DNA from 4 places in the Bradyrhizobium sp. 179 genome. Region 4 is predicted to be linked to each of the others. Evidence: riboswitches for the same ligand, from Rfam matches in the RefSeq annotation. Region 4 holds a riboswitch; each other region holds the start of a gene.
What was found. A riboswitch is a leader RNA that binds a small molecule or an ion and turns the genes downstream of it on or off. The one in region 4 is predicted to bind cobalamin.
Positions count from the first base shown of each region.

Region 1: it holds a riboswitch for cobalamin, as region 4 does, so the genes downstream of both, IVB12_RS33395 (energy-coupling factor ABC transporter permease) here and metE (5-methyltetrahydropteroyltriglutamate--homocysteine S-methyltransferase) in region 4, are expected to answer to the same signal.
Region 2: it holds a riboswitch for cobalamin, as region 4 does, so the genes downstream of both, IVB12_RS33375 (TonB-dependent receptor) here and metE (5-methyltetrahydropteroyltriglutamate--homocysteine S-methyltransferase) in region 4, are expected to answer to the same signal.
Region 3: it holds a riboswitch for cobalamin, as region 4 does, so the genes downstream of both, IVB12_RS33460 (DUF1636 domain-containing protein) here and metE (5-methyltetrahydropteroyltriglutamate--homocysteine S-methyltransferase) in region 4, are expected to answer to the same signal.

Region 1 covers NZ_JADPJR010000144.1:92,406-96,617, reverse strand. Annotated here, with positions in the region: gene cobM (precorrin-4 C(11)-methyltransferase) at 1-58, shown strand, start outside; gene IVB12_RS33405 (cobyrinate a,c-diamide synthase) at 58-1,365, shown strand; gene cobA (uroporphyrinogen-III C-methyltransferase) at 1,362-2,093, shown strand; cobalamin riboswitch at 2,139-2,360, shown strand; gene IVB12_RS33395 (energy-coupling factor ABC transporter permease) at 2,397-3,074, shown strand; gene cobF (precorrin-6A synthase (deacetylating)) at 3,120-3,869, shown strand; gene cobT (nicotinate-nucleotide--dimethylbenzimidazole phosphoribosyltransferase) at 3,880-4,212, shown strand, end outside.
Region 2 covers NZ_JADPJR010000144.1:88,121-92,332, forward strand. Annotated here, with positions in the region: gene IVB12_RS33370 (PepSY domain-containing protein) at 1-226, opposite strand, end outside; gene IVB12_RS33375 (TonB-dependent receptor) at 239-2,596, opposite strand; cobalamin riboswitch at 2,712-2,914, opposite strand; gene IVB12_RS33380 (histidine phosphatase family protein) at 2,987-3,559, shown strand; gene cobT (nicotinate-nucleotide--dimethylbenzimidazole phosphoribosyltransferase) at 3,566-4,212, opposite strand, start outside.
Region 3 covers NZ_JADPJR010000144.1:105,177-109,388, reverse strand. Annotated here, with positions in the region: gene IVB12_RS33470 (cobyric acid synthase) at 1-874, opposite strand, end outside; gene cobO (cob(I)yrinic acid a,c-diamide adenosyltransferase) at 887-1,522, opposite strand; cobalamin riboswitch at 1,563-1,784, shown strand; gene IVB12_RS33460 (DUF1636 domain-containing protein) at 1,876-2,250, shown strand; gene cobW (cobalamin biosynthesis protein CobW) at 2,247-3,281, shown strand; gene cobN (cobaltochelatase subunit CobN) at 3,281-4,212, shown strand, end outside.
Region 4 covers NZ_JADPJR010000033.1:17,918-22,129, forward strand. Annotated here, with positions in the region: gene IVB12_RS07890 (4Fe-4S binding protein) at 98-301, shown strand; gene IVB12_RS07895 (aminotransferase class V-fold PLP-dependent enzyme) at 811-1,206, shown strand; cobalamin riboswitch at 1,383-1,583, shown strand; gene metE (5-methyltetrahydropteroyltriglutamate--homocysteine S-methyltransferase) at 1,683-3,998, shown strand.

The DNA of each region.
Region 1 (4,212 bases), on a different contig from region 4:
CTATGATCGCCGCTATCGGCCGGTTGGCGCCGAGCCGCGCTTCCCGGAGGCGTCCTGATGGCGGCAGGTCTCGTCATCTCCGCACCGGCCTCGGGGGTCGGCAAAACCACGCTGACGCTGGCGCTCGCCCGCGCTTGGCGCAATCGCGGCTTGAACGTGCAGTGCTTCAAGAGCGGGCCCGACTATATCGATCCCGCCTTTCACGCTGCGGCGACGGGACGGGCCTCCGTCAATATCGATAGCTGGGCGATGGATCGCGGGGCGATCGCGCATCTCGTCAGCCGCGGCGCGGATGCCGACGTCGTGCTCGCGGAGGGCTCGATGGGCCTGTTCGACGGCGTCGCCGCGCGCGGCGTCTCCGGCACCGGCGCCACCGCAGACATCGCCGAGATGCTGGGCTGGCCCGTGCTGCTGGTGATCGATCCCTCCGGCCAAGCGCAGACCGCGGCAGCAATTGCCGCGGGCCTTCGCGACTACCGCCCTGGCGTGCGCCTTGCCGGCGTGGTGCTCAATCGTGTCGCCAGCCCGCGCCACGAAGATCTCGTGCGTCGCGCGCTGAGAGACGCCGGCATCGCCGTGTTCGGCGCATTGCCGCGCCATGCCGAGATTGGTCTGCCGAAGCGCCATCTCGGCCTGGTGCAGGCCGAGGAGCAGGCCGGGATCGGCAAGCTGATCGACGAGGCCGCGCGCTTCGTTGCCGAGCATGTCGATCTCGATGCGGTGCTGCGGGCGGCCGCCAACTGGTCGCCGGCAGCGAGCAATGGTTTGAACGTGACGCCGCCCGGGCAGCGCATTGCGCTCGCCCGCGATGCGGCGTTCTCCTTCGTCTATCCGCACATGCTGGAGGCCTGGCGCGCGGCCGGCGCCGAGATCGTGCCGTTCTCGCCGCTGGCCGACGAACCGCCTGACGCGAGCGCCGATGTCTGCTGGCTGCCCGGCGGCTATCCCGAGCTTCATGCCGGCAAGATCGCGGCCAACGCACGCTTTCGCAGCGGCGTGCGGTCCTTCGCCGAGACACGGCCGGTCCACGGCGAATGCGGAGGCTATATGGTGCTGGGGACCGCTTTGACCGATGCCGATGGCGTGCGCCATGAGATGGCGGGGCTGCTCGGCCTGGAGACCAGCTTTGCCAAGCGCCGCATGCATCTGGGCTATCGTCTCGCCGAACTGGCCACGCCGATGCCGGGGCACCGGGCCGGCGCACGCCTGCGCGGCCACGAGTTCCATTATTCGACGATCATCGCCCAGCCCGACACGCCGCTGGCCGTGGTCCACGACGCAACCGGCGCGGTCATTGCCGAGACCGGCTCGCGGCGGGGCCAAGCCACCGGCACGTTCTTCCATCTGATTGCGGAGGACCGGTGAGCGGTTTTGTCAGTTTCGTCTCCGCCGGCCCCGGCGACCCCGAACTCCTCACGGTGAAGGGGACTGCACGGCTGCGCGAGGCCGACGTCGTGCTCTATGATGATCTTGCCTCCGGCGCGATCCTCGATCTCGCCCGTCCCGGCGCCAATCTCGTCGCGGTCGGCAAACGGGCAGGGCGGCCCTCGACCAAGCAGCACCACGTCAACCGCCTCTTGGTTGACTATGCCGCAACTGGCGCGCGCGTGGTGCGGCTGAAGTCTGGGGACGCCGGCATTTTTGGCCGGCTCGAGGAGGAGCTCGAGACGCTGCGCGAGGCCGGCATCGGCTACGAGATCATTCCCGGCGTCACATCCGCCTGCGTCGCCGCCGCGCAAGCCGGCATCCCCCTGACCCGGCGCCACACCTCGCGGCGGGTGCAGTTCGTGACCGGGGCCGACGTCACCGGCGAGCTGCCGCAAAACCTGAATTGGGTGGCGCTGGCAGATCCGGAGGCAACCACCGTGGTTTATATGGGTCGGCGCACCTTTCCGGCCCTTGCCGCAAAATTGATCGAGCATGGCCTCGCCGCAGATACGCCGGCGCTGTTTGCGGAATCTCTTGGCCGTTCCGACGAGCGGCTGGTGCGCACCACCATTGTCGAGCTTGCCGAGCAGCTTGCCCGCGGCGGCGCCGCTTCCACCGCCGCCGTCATCCTGTTCGGGGCGCTGGCAGGAGACGATCTGTCATGATGGCCGCGGCCGCCCTTGGCCCCTTGACGCCCGGCTCGCGAAAGGGGCACACAGGAGAGGCATGGTGCTCGACGCGGCGCAAAGCGCCGGAGCATAATCGGGAATGGGGGCGGGCGGACCCAGTTGCGGCGCCCAAATCCCCAGCCGCCCCCGCGACTGTAAGCGGTGAGGGGCTCCGATCAGCCACTGGGCCGCAAGGCTCGGGAAGGCCGGAGAACCGCAAGTGAACCGCGAGCCAGGAGACCGGCCCTGCACGTTTTGAGGCCAAGGCCGTCGGGTGTGACGGCAGGAAGGATCTGAGCCATGCATATCGAACCCGGAATCGTGACGGGCGCCAAGCTCGTGTTGAGTTACGCAACCGGCATCGCCGCAGGCGGCGTTGCCTTGAAGCTCGCCGTGGGGACCGTGCGCGAGCAGGGCATCGGCTCGTTCGCGACGCGCACGCTCGCCACCACCGGCCTCGTCTTCAGCTTCTTCCAGGTGCTGCCGCACTTCCCGGTTGGCGTCTCCGAGGTGCACTTCATCCTCGGCTCGACGCTGTTCCTGCTGTTCGGTGCTGCGCCCGCCGCCTTCGGCCTTGCGTTCGGGCTGCTGCTCCAGGGCGTCTTCTTCGTGCCGACCGACCTGCCGCAATACGGCATGAACATCACGACACTCCTGGTGCCGCTGTTCGCGATTCAGGCGCTGGCCACGCGGATCATTCCGCGCAACACCGCTTACGTCGATCTGCAATACCGCCAGGCGCTGGCGCTCTCGACCGCCTATCAGTCCGGCATCGTCGCCTGGGTGGCGTTCTGGGCCCTCTATGGCTCCGGCTTCGGCGCGACCAACCTCGCCAACATCGCGGCGTTTGCGGCATCCTATGCGCTGGTCATCGTGATCGAGCCGCTCGCCGATCTCGCGGTGCTGGCGCTGGCGAAGTCGCTGCGCGGTGTCACCGCGCCCGGCCTCGTCACGCCGCGCCTTCATAACGGCGCTTGAGAGACAAGCGAAGGGCGGCCGGTGCGGCCGCCCTTCGCGCTCGCGATGCTCACGCTTTCCTTAATAGGCATCGGTTGCGGCGATCCCGGGCAGCTCACGCGCGCCGCGGCCCGTGCCATCAACGCCGCCGATCTCGTCCTGATCCCGCGCAAGGGGACGGCGAAATCTGATCTCGCAGATCTCAGGCGGACGATCTGCGCGGATGTGCTCACCAGCGCGAGCACGCGCATCGCCGAGTTCGACTTGCCAGTGCGGGACACGACTGAGGCGGACTACCACAAGGGCGTGGACGATTGGCACGATGCCGTGGCGGCAACCTGGTCGCAAACCATCGCAAATCATCTCGGCGGCGAGGGCAAGGTCGCGCTGCTGATCTGGGGCGATCCTTCGCTGTACGATTCCTCGCTGCGCATTGCGCGGCGGCTCCATCCGTTGCCGACGATCGAGGTCGTGCCCGGCATCACCTCGATCCAGGCGCTGTGCGCCGCGCATGCGCTGCCGCTCAACGATATCGGCGAGCCATTCCTGGTCACGACGGGGCGGCGCTTGCGCGAAGGCGGCTGGCCACAAGGGGTCGATACCGTCGCTGTGATGCTCGACGGCGGCACGGCGTTCCAGTCGCTCGATCCGGCTGGTCTCCACATCTGGTGGGGCGTCTATCTTGGCATGCCCGATCAGATCGTCATGTCCGGTGCGCTGGCCGAAATCGGCCCGCGTATTGTCGCTGCGCGGCAGCAGGCGCGCCAGCGGCATGGCTGGATCATGGACAGCTACATTCTCAAGCGCACGCGTTAAGCGAGGCAGCATGCTCCCCGAATGGGTCTACCAAGAGTGTCCCGACATCTCCGCGATGCACCGCGAGGCAGCGATCGCGCGGCAGACGCAATTGACAAAGCCGACCGGCGCGCTCGGCCGGCTTGAGCAACTGGCGATCGAGCTTGCGGGCCTGCAAGCGACGGAATCTCCTCGCGCCGCGCGCGTGCCGATCATCGTCTTCGCCGGCGATCACGGCATCGTCGCGCAGGGCGTGTCTGCCTATCCGCAAGGAGTGACGATCGCGATGATGGCGAATTTTGCCTCCGGTGGCGCCGCGATCTCGGTGCTGGCGCGTGAGCTTGGTTCCAGCCTGGAGGTGGTC
Region 2 (4,212 bases), on a different contig from region 4:
GCCGAACGCGCGTGGCATCCGCGATTCCGCTCGCGGCAACGGCGCCGGCAACCGGTATTCTCGTCTCTTCGCGATCCAGCGGCACGAGTCCGGCAAAGCGTTCCGCCTCCGTCAATGACGGGAACGGAACGAAGTGCATCACGATCCCGGTCGCGAACCACATCGCGAACAGCAGGCAGAAGGCGATCCCGAGCCAGCGGTGCAGCAGGACGATCGCACTCATCATCCGTCTAACACCTCACCATTTGAACGCCGCGGAGATTTCGTAGGTCCGCGGCGCGCCGAGCAGGATTTGGTCGGGGTAGAACGGATCGCCCCAGATCGCATACCGCTTGTCGGTTATATTGCGGACGCGGAAGATCAAGCGAGCCTGGTCGACCGCATTGAACACCGTCTTGGGGATGTCGACGAAGGCATAGACGTCGGCCACAGTGTAGGCCTTCATCGTCACCACGTTGGCATCGGTGTTGTAGCGGTCGCCAACGTGACGGCCGGTGATGCCGAGCTCCACCTGCCAGGGCGTGAAGAACCGATACGACGCGCCGGCGTTGGCCACGATGCGCGGCACGTTCGGCGGCATATTGCCGGTGAACGAGCCGCCCACGAAATTGTAGTCGGCGTAGCGAGCATCGACATAGGCGATGTTTCCCCAGAGACGCAGGGGCTCGATCGGGCGCACGGACGCCGCGAGCTCCACGCCCTTCGACTCCTGTCGTCCGGCGATATTCAACTGCATGCCGCCGGCCGCGGCGTAGACGTTCTTGCGCACGATGTCGTAGGCGGAAAACGACCATTCCGCCCTGTTGTCCCAGAACAGATGCTTGACGCCGGTCTCATAAGTGCGCGCGGTCGTCAGTTCGAGCGGCTGGGTCGGCCCGAGCAGAAAGATGTTGGTGGCGGAGACATCGGCGCCGGTGGCGTACTGGCTGAAGAAGGTCAGACCGGGCACGGCCTCCCAGGTGTAGCCGATGCGACCGGTGACCGGCGCCCAGTCTTTCGTGAACGGAAAGCCAGCCTTCTCCAGGCCGTTCTTATCGGTCGAGTTGCGGTCGAGCCCGATATGCTCGACGCGCAGGCCGCCGACCAGTGCGAAGGTACGTGTCAGCTTCAGCCGGTCCTCGAACGACAGCGCCTCGTTGTCGATGCGCGCGGTTTGCTGCTGGATCGTGAGCGGGCCGTAAAAGCCGCGGTCGGGATTGACCAGCGAAACGGAATCGCCTGGGAAGTTTGCCGCACCCGGCCTGACGAAATCGAGATAGCTTGACGACAACGTCGTGACCAGCCGGTTGTCGAAGCCTGCAATGTTCGTGTCCCAGATCAGGTCGGTGATGTTGCCCACCAGCCGCTGGCTGTGCGCGACATAGAAGCGTTCACGATCGACCATGTTCGTCGTGGAATTGAACGCCTCGATCTCGTTGTTGAACCAGGTCCGTTCTGCACCGTAGCCATAGGCCTGGCTCTTCAGCGTCAGGTCCGGCGCGAGCTTCAGCTCGAAGCCACCGCGCAGCCACACCTCCTGCGCGGCGTTGCGATTGTCGAGGACGTTGTAATTGGTGTTGAAGGTGCGGTCGTCAATGGTGACGGCGCCGAGATTGCTTCCGTTGTAGTTGGAGACGTAATTGCCGGAGACGATCCCCGTCGTCGCGTGCGAGCCGCTGAAGGCGATCGGCACCAGCGGCGCGCCCCAGTAGGCTTTGGAGCGATCCTCCCTGTATTCGATTGCGCCCCAGATCTTGAGTCTGTCCGAGATGCGGTAATTGAGCTGGCCGGACGTGCCGAACGTCTTGACGTTGGTGTCGTCGGCAAAGCCGTTGAGGGTGGAACGGCTGATGTCGACGCGATAGTCCAGGCCCTGCACGTTGGTGCTGCCGCCCGAGCCGTAGTGAACGCGGAACGAGTTCAGGGAATCCCAAGAGAAATCAGCCTCGTTCCGGACCAGTCCTGTATGCGGCTGCTTGGTGACGAAGTTGATGGCGCCGCCGGCAGCGCCCTCGCCTGATATCAGCGAGGCCGGACCTTTCAGGAATTCAACAGCCTCCAGATTGGTGGTGTCTACGATCCGCGAGGTCATGTTCTGCGGACCGATCTTGATGCCGTTGTAGAGCGTGTTGATCTGGCTGTTGGTGAAGCCGCGCATGGAGAAGGCTGAAGGTTCAGCCGGATTGTCGCCGGAGGTGACGCCGACCGCGCCCTGCGCCACTTCGGAGACAGTGCGATAGCTCTGCTCGCGCATCGTCTCGGCCGAGATGACTTCGACGGTCGCCGGCGTTTCACGCACGGTGAGGCCGAGCCGCGAGGCGCTTTCAGCCACGGCATTGCTGTTGAGCGGCGTTGGTGCCGCGGCGGCCGGCACGACAGGCTTTGGCGCTGTGGATGCAGTCGCTGGCCTGCGCGCCGTTGCACGGCGGGCGCTCGGCGCCTCCCGGCCCGCCGGCTTGGCCTGCTTGCGGGATTGGGCGGGCGACACCTCGACCGGCGGCAGCGACTCGCGGACCTGCTGCGCCAGGGCGGCAGATACATCGACGGCGGCCAGTGACGTAAGCGCCGCGGAGGCAAGCAGGAAGCGGTACGGTCGTATAAAACGGAGAGAAGACACGGTTTCGAAACCTCGGTATGACGTCAGTGGCACGTCACAGCGAACGAGGTCTCACCTTTGGCCTGTCAGCCCTTCGATGAAGCCGAATGTCTGTACTCCCCGACCGACATCTTCGCGTGTGACCACGGCTGACGGCAGGTCTCCTGGCTCGCGGGTCGTGACCGCTTCGTCGCCTTCCCGGGACCGAGGACCCAGTGGCTTCTGACGAAGGATTCACCGCTTACAGTTGCGGGGGCAGCCGCGGCATTGGGGACGAATTCCCCGCACCGCATTCCCTTTTCATCCCCTCTCGGGGAAACCGTCGCCAGCATCTAGGATTACGATCAAGACAGAGTCAATGTGCAAGCTGCGGCGTTATTGCCACAGCAACCAACTTCCTTGGAGACGAGCATGGAAGGCGAGACCTTCCTTTGGCTGATACGGCATGCGCCGGTCGATGGCGTCACAGGGACGATCCATGCCGCCGATGCGCCGGCCGATCTTCGCGATCGCGCGCAGCTAGAGGCGCTGCGGCAGTCTCTGCCGAGAGGCGCGGCGAGCCATGCGAGCCCAGCGCGGCGCACGATCGAGACCGCGCATGCGCTGGGACTCACGCCCGAGCTGATCCCCGAATTCGGCGAACAGGATTTCGGCGCATGGACCGGGCGTCGGCATGACGAGATCGGCGCGGCCGGGGACGAGGCCTATGCGCAATTCTGGAGCGATCCGGCGCGCGAACGTCCGCCGGGCGGCGAGAGCTTTGCGGATCAGGTCGCGCGCGTCCGGCTTGGGCTCTCGCGGATCAGCGCGGGCTCCGCAACGCTCGTCGTGCATTCCGGCACGATCCGCGCCGCGCTGTGCATCGCGCTGGATCTGACGCCGCAGGCCGCCTTGCGCTTCGTGATCGATCCGCTGTCGCTCACCCGGATCGACCGGCTCGCCACTGGGTGGCGCGTCGTCTCCGTCAATCAGCGGATGGCCTGAGCCCGATCAGGCCGGGCGATCCGGCACATTGGCTTGCGCAAAAGTCGCCATGCCGTTGTGGAGCGCGCAAGCCGACCGCACCAGCGGCAACGCGATCGCAGCGCCGGAGCCCTCACCGAGCCGAAGATCGAGGCTGATCAGCGGCTGCACGTTCAGCGCACGCAGCACCAGCCGATGCCCCTGCTCCGCCGATTGATGCGACGGCAGCAGGAACGGTCGGCACGAGGGGTTGATCTGCACCGCCACCAGCGCCGCGACCGACACGATGAAGCCGTCGATCAATACGGGAAGGCGGCGTTGCGCCGCCGCGATGATAGCGCCGCAGATCGCCGCGATCTCGAGACCGCCGACGGCACACAAGATGTGTTCGGACGAAGCGCCCGCAATGCCATGGCGCGCAATCGCGGCATCGATCACCCGCGCCTTGTGCGCGCGGCCGGCCGCGTCGATACCGGTGCCGCTGCCCGCGATCTCCTCGGCGCTGATGCCGAGCAGGCTCGCCGCAATGGCCGCCGAGACCGTGGTGTTGCCGATGCCCATCTCGCCGAAGATCACCAGATCAGGCCGGCCGACTTCCGCGCGTGCAACCGCGCGCTGCCCGGCTGCGAAGGCGAATGCCAGTTCCGCAGGCTCGAGTGCAGCTTCCACGCTGA
Region 3 (4,212 bases), on a different contig from region 4:
GCCTGACATCGCCGGGGATTGCTTCGCCCGGACGCACCATGACGAGATCGACGCCGGGTTCGAGCTTGAGCGGGTCGAGATCGTCGAAATTGGCGATCCGCGACAGGGCGAGGCAGGCGATCTTGCATTGGCCCGGCTTGCGCGCGTCACGCAGGCCCAGCGCGTCCTCGGCCGGCAGCTCGCTGGCGCGCGCGAACCAGGGCAGCACGCCAAAGCCGCGCCATGCGGTTTTCGCTTCGATCAGCCGGTAGCCGTCGTCGAACAGCGTGGGATCGCCGCGGAACTTGTTGATGACGAAGCCCCGGATCATCGCGGCATCGTCGGGGTCGATCACCGTCTTGATGCCGACGAGCTGGGCGATGACGCCGCCGCGGTCGATGTCGCCGACCAGCACGACCGGTACGTCGGCTTTGCGCGCAAAGCCCATGTTGGCAATGTCGGCCTTGCGCAGGTTGACCTCGGCCGGGCTGCCCGCGCCTTCGACCAGCACAAGATCGGCGCGCGTCTTCAAGCGCGCGAAACTCTCCAGCACGGCGCCCATCAGCGAGGGCTTCATCGCCGCATAATCACGCGCACGCGCGGTTGCGATGCGCTTGCCATGGACGATGACCTGCGCGCCGACATCGGTCTCCGGCTTGAGCAGCACCGGGTTCATGTCGGTGTGCGGTTCGACGCGAGCGGCGAGCGCCTGAAGCGCCTGGGCGCGGCCGATCTCGCCGCCGTCGATGGTGACGGCGGCATTGTTCGACATGTTCTGCGGCTTAAAAGGGAGCACGCGCAGGCCGCGCCGCGTGAAAGCGCGCGCAAGGCCGGCGACGATGAGCGACTTGCCCACGTCCGAGCCGGCTCCCTGGATCATCAGCGCGCGCGCCATGGCGAGATCGTATCAGAACTCGACGCCGGCTTGCGCCTTGATGCCGGACCGGAAGGGATGCTTGACCAGCGTCATCTCGGTAACGAGATCGGCGATCTCGATCAGTTCGTCCTTGGCGTTGCGCCCGGTGAGCACGACATGCGTCATCGGCGGCTTTTGCGTCGTCAGGAATTCGACCACCTCGGCGACGTCGAGATAATCATAGCGTAGCGCGATGTTGATCTCGTCAAGCACGACCATGCGCAACGCAGGGTCGCGAATCAGCTCCTTCGCCTTGTCCCAGCCGGCGCGCGCGGCGGCGATGTCGCGGGCGCGGTCCTGCGTCTCCCAGGTGAAACCTTCGCCCATGGCGTGGAATTGGCAGAGGTCGCCGAAATGGCCAGTGAGAAGGCGGCGCTCGCCGGTGTCCCAGGCGCCTTTGATGAACTGCACCACCGCGCAGGGCAAGCCATGGGCGACGCAGCGGACGATCATGCCGAAGGCCGAGGACGACTTGCCTTTGCCGGCGCCGGTGTGGACGATAACGAGGCCTTTTTCGCCGCTCTTGGTCGCCATGATCTTGTCGCGGGCGGCCTTCTTCTTCGCCATTTTGGCGGCGTGGCGGGCGTCGGTTTCCTCGCCCGTTTGGATATCCGGTTCAGGCGTCATCGTACCCGGTCCTTCGGCTTGACAAGTGGCGGCCACCGGCAAATGGTGGGCCTGCGCTGGTTCCTGTCCTATGACAGGCGAAGAGGGAATGCGATAGGGTCCGAATCGGCAAGATTTGGGTCCAAAATGCAGCCGCCCCCGCGACCGTGACCGGAGAGATGCCCGAAGCCACTGACCCCTAGCAGGATCGGGAAGGCGGGGATCGAAGGGCAAAAGCCCTGCTCCGCAAGCCGGGAGACCTGCCAGCGCGGACGATTTTGGACCGGCGGACGGGGTGTTCCGCGACGGGGAAACGGGCCTCTCACAATGGTTCGTGCGCCTCTTCGCCTCCCGCTGTTATTCTGGAAGAGGCGATGACGGTCACACTTCACGTCTGCATTACCTGCCGTGCCGGCGAGACGCTTGGCGAAGGCGACGTCACGCCGGGCAAGCGGTTGCATGGCGCGATCCTGGGCGCCGGCGTGCCCGATGGCGTCAATGTGGTTCCGGTCGAATGCCTCTCTGCCTGCAGCCAGGGCTGCTCGGTCGCGTTGAGTGCGCCCGGCCGCTGGTCCTATGTCTATGGCCGCCTGTCGGAGACGAATGCGCGCGACGTGGTCGCCGGCGCTGCGGCCTATGCGGCCGCGCCCGATGGCCTCGTGCCCTGGCGCAGCCGTCCCGAAATTTTCCGCAAGCAGTCGCTTGCCCGCATTCCCCCCATCGCCGTCGTGCCGGAGGCCGCCGAATGAATTCGCTCGCAAAAGTCCCGGTCACGGTGATCACCGGTTTTCTGGGCTCCGGCAAGACGACGCTGATCCAGCATCTGCTCGCCAATGCCGACGGCAAGAAGCTCGCCGTGCTCGTCAACGAGTTCGGCAGCGAGGGCGTCGACGGCGAGATTTTGAAGTCGTGCGCTGCCGCCAATTGCCCGGAGGAGAACATCATCGAGCTCGCCAATGGCTGCATCTGCTGCACCGTCGCCGACGATTTCATTCCAACCATGGAGCAATTGCTGGCGCGCCCCGTGAAGCCCGATCACATCCTGATCGAGACCTCGGGCCTGGCGTTGCCGAAACCGCTGCTGAAGGCGTTTGACTGGCCGGAGATCCGCTCGCGTATCACTGTCGATGGCGTGATTGCGCTGGCCGATGCTGAGGCCGTCGCTGCTGGCCGCTTCGCGCCGGACCCGATTGCAGTCGAGGCGCAGCGCGCGGCGGACGACAATCTCGACCACGAGACGCCGCTGTCGGAAGTGTTCGAGGACCAGATCGCCTGCGCCGACATCGTGCTGCTGACCAAGGCCGATCTTGCCGGCAGCGCTGGGATCGAAGCCGCCAAGGCGGCGATCACCGCCGAGATGCCGCGCCGCGTGCCGATGCTTCCCGTCACCGACGGCGCGATCGATGCGCGCGTCATCCTCGGTCTCGGCGCCGCCGCCGAGAACGATCTTGCCGCGCGTCCCTCGCATCACGACGGCGAAGAGGAGCATGAGCATGACGATTTTGCTTCCGTCGTGATCGACCTGCCGGAAGTTGCCGATATCGATGCGCTGGTCGCCTCCGTTCAGCGCCTGGCGCGCGAGCAGAACGTGCTGCGCGTCAAAGGCTATATCGCAATCGCGGGTAAGCCGATGCGCCTCTTGCTGCAGGCGGTCGGCGAGCGTGTGCGCCACCAGTTCGACAAGCCCTGGGGCGCAGGTGTCAGGCAATCAAAACTCGTCATGATTGGCGAGCACGGCGATATTGACGAGGCCGCGATCAGGTCAGGGCTAGCAACCTGATGCACGTCGTTTTCCGCGAGAGCCGCGGTCTTGAGGAGACCGCGACGCCAAGGGACATCGGCCAGGACCCGGCCGATCTCGTGGTGCTCTCATATTCGGATTCCGACCTTGCCGCCTTTGCGGCCGGCTGGCGGCGCGGCCGTACCAGCCTGCCGTCGCTGCGGCTCGCAAATCTTGCGGAACTGCGTCATCCGCTCTCGGTGGACACCTATATCGAGCGCACGCTCTCCCATGCGCGTGGCATTCTGGTACGTCTGATCGGCGGTGAATCCTATTGGCCGTATGGTCTCGCAACGCTCCAGCAACTTGCTAAGGACCGCAACATCGTGCTGGCCGTGCTGCCGGCCGACGGCCGTGACGATACGCGGCTCGACGCGTATTCGACCTTGCCGGTCTCGACCCTGCGCCGGCTCAAGGTGCTCTGTGACACCGGCGGCCCGGTCGCGGCCCAAGCCGCGATCGCGCAGCTCGCGCTGGCCTCGGGCCTCTATGCCGGGCCAGTCGTCGGCGAAATGGATGTGCCCGAGACGGGATTTTATGATCCCGCGCGCGGCGTCATTGCTGCGCCGGCGGGCGGCGAGGGGAAGCCGCTCGCGCTGGTGACGTTCTATCGCTCCTATCTCACCGCTGCGGACACCGGGCCGGTCGATGCCTTGATCGCCGCGCTGCGCGATAAGGGTTTTGGTGCCTATGGTGTCTTCGTCACCTCGCTGAAAGCCGCAGGCGTCGCGGATTGGCTGCGCGCGCATCTCGCGCGAAATCCTCCGGCGGCGATCGTCAATGCGACGGCGTTCTCGGCCGTAGGCGACGATGGCACGACGCCGTTCGACGTAGCCAAGTGTCCGGTGTTCCAGGTTGCGCTCTCGACGGCACGGCGCGAGGATTGGGCTACCTCGCTGCGCGGCCTCTCGCCGGGCGACCTCGCGATGCA
Region 4 (4,212 bases):
CCCCTGGGCAAATTGACCATCATTGAGCGCGTCTGTCCTTGGCACGGCATTTGAAAGGGATCGCCAATGGCATCGCTCGCCTAAGGAGTCGGAAGGCATGGCTTACAAGATCGTCGCTTCGCAATGCACCGTTTGTGGGGCATGTGAGTTCGAGTGTCCCAACGCGGCGATCAGCCTCAAGCGCGACATTTACGTTATCGATGCCAAAAAGTGTACGGAGTGCGAGGGCCATTCCGACACGCCGCAATGCGCGGTGGTCTGTCCGGTGCCTGACACCTGTGTCCAGTCTAAGACAGCATAAGCAGCCCGCGTCCAGAAGGCTTCACCGCTCGATTTTGCGAACGAAGTAATAGATGTCGCGCTTGAGAAGGCCGCCGACCGCGTGGGGCGCATCGAGGTCGATCAACATCGTTATGAGTTTAAGGCGCTGATCGACTCCGAGAAACCATCGAAGGGCTCTGTCAGAGAACACCGTCAAATTTGTCTCGAATAAGGACAAAGCCGCCTCGATGCTCCAGTCGCCGCGTTGGGGCTTATCGTCGCTGGCTGAGGAGACGAGGCGAGGTGGACGGGCGTCGACATCCCAAGATCGACTTGCAGGATATCTAAAGCTACGTCACGGCCGAAGCCGAAGAGACGGTCTCCACGCGCGACGAGATCGGTCCGGAGATCTTGAAGACATACGAGAAGCTCGGCATCCGCGCACCATGCACGAGTGCATGGAGCCTAGGGTCATAGCAGATCCCCGCCGCCCGCGCTCTCGCCGCTTACTCCAGTTTCGCAAGTCAGCGTGCATCCTGAGGTCCGGAACTGTTCCCGCGATGTCACGCATGCCAACGTCCAGGCTGCACTACTCGCCAGCGGCGACGGAAACAACGAAGGCGCGCCAAAGTCGCTCAGCACGTAAGTGCTTGGCGCACCGAGGAGATCATCTTGACCAACGCCACGGAGGCGATCGAGCTCGCGGCTCGTCGCGGGGTCCGCCGAACACAGGCAGTCCGACCTGATCATCCGTGCGATCCTGGAGCAATCCCGGCCTTGGCAATTCCTAAGGAGCCTCATGGCGCTGTGTTCAAGCGGATGTCGGCCGAGCATGATCGCAACTTCCTCACGGGCGAGTTCGAGAAGCTGCTGACGGAAAAGACCAGGCTTGTCGCGATCACGCAGATGTCGAAGCGCCCAGCGCGTTCGTTCTGCTCGCGTTAGCTCACGACTACGCCAAGAGGGTGTTGAGCGGACGCATTCATAAGCGGAGGCTTCACAGATCCACGCGTTTTTACCAGGCCGGGAGTAAGACCGTTGTGCCCTACCTGGTACAGCTGGCAATCGCTTGGGCAATATCGCGGCAACACTTAGTAGGTTGACGGATCGATCCTCGTGCGTCTAATGCCAGCCGTCGTGGTCTTCGGATTTCGTTTGATCCGGAGCTAAGAGGGAAGCCGGTGCAATGCCGGCGCTGCCCCCGCAACTGTAAGCGGCGAGCCGCTGTCCAACGAAGTCACTGAAGCCATGCGGCTTCGGGAAGGCCGGACAGCAGCGACGACCCGCGAGCCAGGAGACCTGCCTCGACAATATATCGTCCACGGGCGGGGTGTCCCGGTGTGCGCCAAGCAGCTGTCGCTCACGCGATATTCGCTGCATGCGTCCGCCATGGCCTTTGCCCCAATTATGGGGTCTGATCTATGTCTATTCTTTCGCTTCCCGTTGCCACATTGGGGACGTCACGCATCGGCCCACGACGCGAACTCAAGTTCGCGCTCGAGAGCTACTGGGCGGGAAACTCCAGCGAAGCCGAGCTCCTCGAGGCGGGGAGTGGACTTCGTGCCGCTAATTGGGCACGGCAGAAATCCTGCGGTGTGACGGTCATTCCTTCGAATGACTTCTCGCTCTACGACCAGGTGCTCGATACCAGCGTAATGGTCGGAGCCATTCCCGACGTCTACGGCTGGACCGAAGGTCCTGTGTCGCTCAAGACCTACTTCGCCATGGCACGTGGCGCTCAGGACGGTGATCACACTCAGCATGGGCCAGGCGTAGCCGCACAGGAAATGACGAAGTGGTTCGATACCAACTACCACTACATGGTGCCGGAATTTCACCAGGATCAGATCTTTAAGTATTCCTCTCGAAAGCCGATCGAGGAATATGAGGAGGCAAAAAGCCTCGGCTACCAAACGCGCCCCGTCCTAGTTGGCCCAGTCACTTTCCTGAAGCTCGGCAAAAGCGCAAATCCCGCATTCAATCCGCTGTCGCTGCTTGATAGGCTCCTCCCAGTCTATGTCGATGTGCTCCGCGAACTAGCCTCGTGCGGTGCTGAATGGGTTCAGCTCGACGAGCCATGCCTGGTGATGGACATCGACGAAGCGTCGCGGGCGGCTGTCCGCCGGGCCTATGCTCATTTCGCAAAGGTTGTGCCGGCCCTTAAAATCATGCTGGCCACTTATTTCGGCGCTATCGGCGACAATCTTGAAACAGCCCTTGCCTTGCCCGTTGCCGGGCTTCATGTCGATCTGGTTCGGGCACCCGACCAGTTGGACGCAATTGTCGCCACAGCCCGCAGAGATCTCGTGGTCTCGCTAGGCGTGGTTGATGGTCGCAACGTCTGGCGCTCCAATCTTGCGGCGCTGCTCGACCAACTTGCCCCTTTGGTCAAAAAGCTGGGCAGGGACCGTGTTCAGATTGCTCCTTCCTGCTCGCTGCTTCATGTTCCGATCGACATTGAGCTAGAGACCGATCTCGATCCCAATCTGAAGACGTGGCTGGCGTTCTCAGTTCAGAAGTTCAAGGAACTTTCGATATTGGGCAAAGCGCTGGCCGGCCATGCTGCCGAGGTGGCCGATGAACTTGCGCTTTCCGAGGACGCAGCCGTGACCCGCGAAACATCGCCCGAGATCCACAATGCGAATGTCGCCGGACGAATGGCCGCGATCGACGATAGCATGCGTCGCCGTCGCAGTGCGTTCACCCAGCGTGCCGACGTCCAGCGGGCCGCATTCGCATTGCCGATGTTTCCAACGACAACCATCGGGTCCTTCCCGCAAACGGTCGACGTCCGGAATGCGCGTGCGGCTCATGCGCGGGGAGCGCTGAATGACGCGCAGTACGAGCAGCTTCTGAAAGCGGAGACAGCCCGTACCGTGCAGTGGCAGGAAGATATCGGCCTGGACGTGCTCGTACACGGTGAGTTCGAGCGCAATGACATGGTTCAATACTTTGCCGAGCAGCTGTTGGGATTCGCTTTCACCAAGCACGGCTGGGTTCAGTCTTATGGGTCGCGGTACGTTCGTCCGCCTATCCTGTTCGGAGATGTCTCCCGGCCGAAGCCGATGACCGTTGAATGGTGGCGCTTCGCGCAGTCTCTGACTAAGAAACCCGTCAAGGCTATGCTGACCGGACCGGTGACGATCCTGAACTGGTCGTTTGTCCGCGACGACATCTCGCGGAGCGAGACATGCCGTCAGATCGCTCTTGCGATCCGAGATGAGGTGATCGATCTTGAGGCGGCTGGAGCGACCATGATCCAGATCGACGAGGCTGCGTTGCGGGAGGGATTGCCGCTACGCAAATCGCAGTGGAGGAACTATCTCGATTGGGCAGTGGACAGCTTCCGCGTTTGCTCGTCCGCTGTCGCCGACGGAACTCAGATCCATACCCACATGTGCTATTCCGAGTTCAACGAAATCATCGATGCGATCGCAGCAATGGATGCTGACGTCATTTCAATCGAGACGTCCCGTTCTAAGATGGAATTGCTCGAGGCCTTCAAGAGCTACAAATATCCCAATGAGATCGGGCCCGGCGTCTATGACATTCATTCACCGCGCATTCCCGCAGCGGCGGAAATCAAGCAGCTGATTGTGTTGGCGCGGCAGCGAGTTTCCGATCGGCAGCTCTGGATCAATCCCGACTGCGGACTGAAAACTCGAAGCTGGGAGGAGGTGCGTCCCGCGCTCGTCAATATGGTGGCCGCCGCACGCGAGTTGCGGGCTGAGCCATGATGGTGCGGAGCGTTTTGCAAACGCGTTTGTGAACAAGATGCACGCGCTTTGGGGGCTTACGATGTCCTTGCGAGCTCCCAAAGTTCCCAGCGCCTCGGAATGCCGGCGGGCGTCGGCGGAGGCGGTCGCATACAGCCGGCGACAAGCTCGATTCTCGACCCGACGGCCGACAGCATGCCGGCGACGTCCGATCAGGTCACATATTGCGACGTCA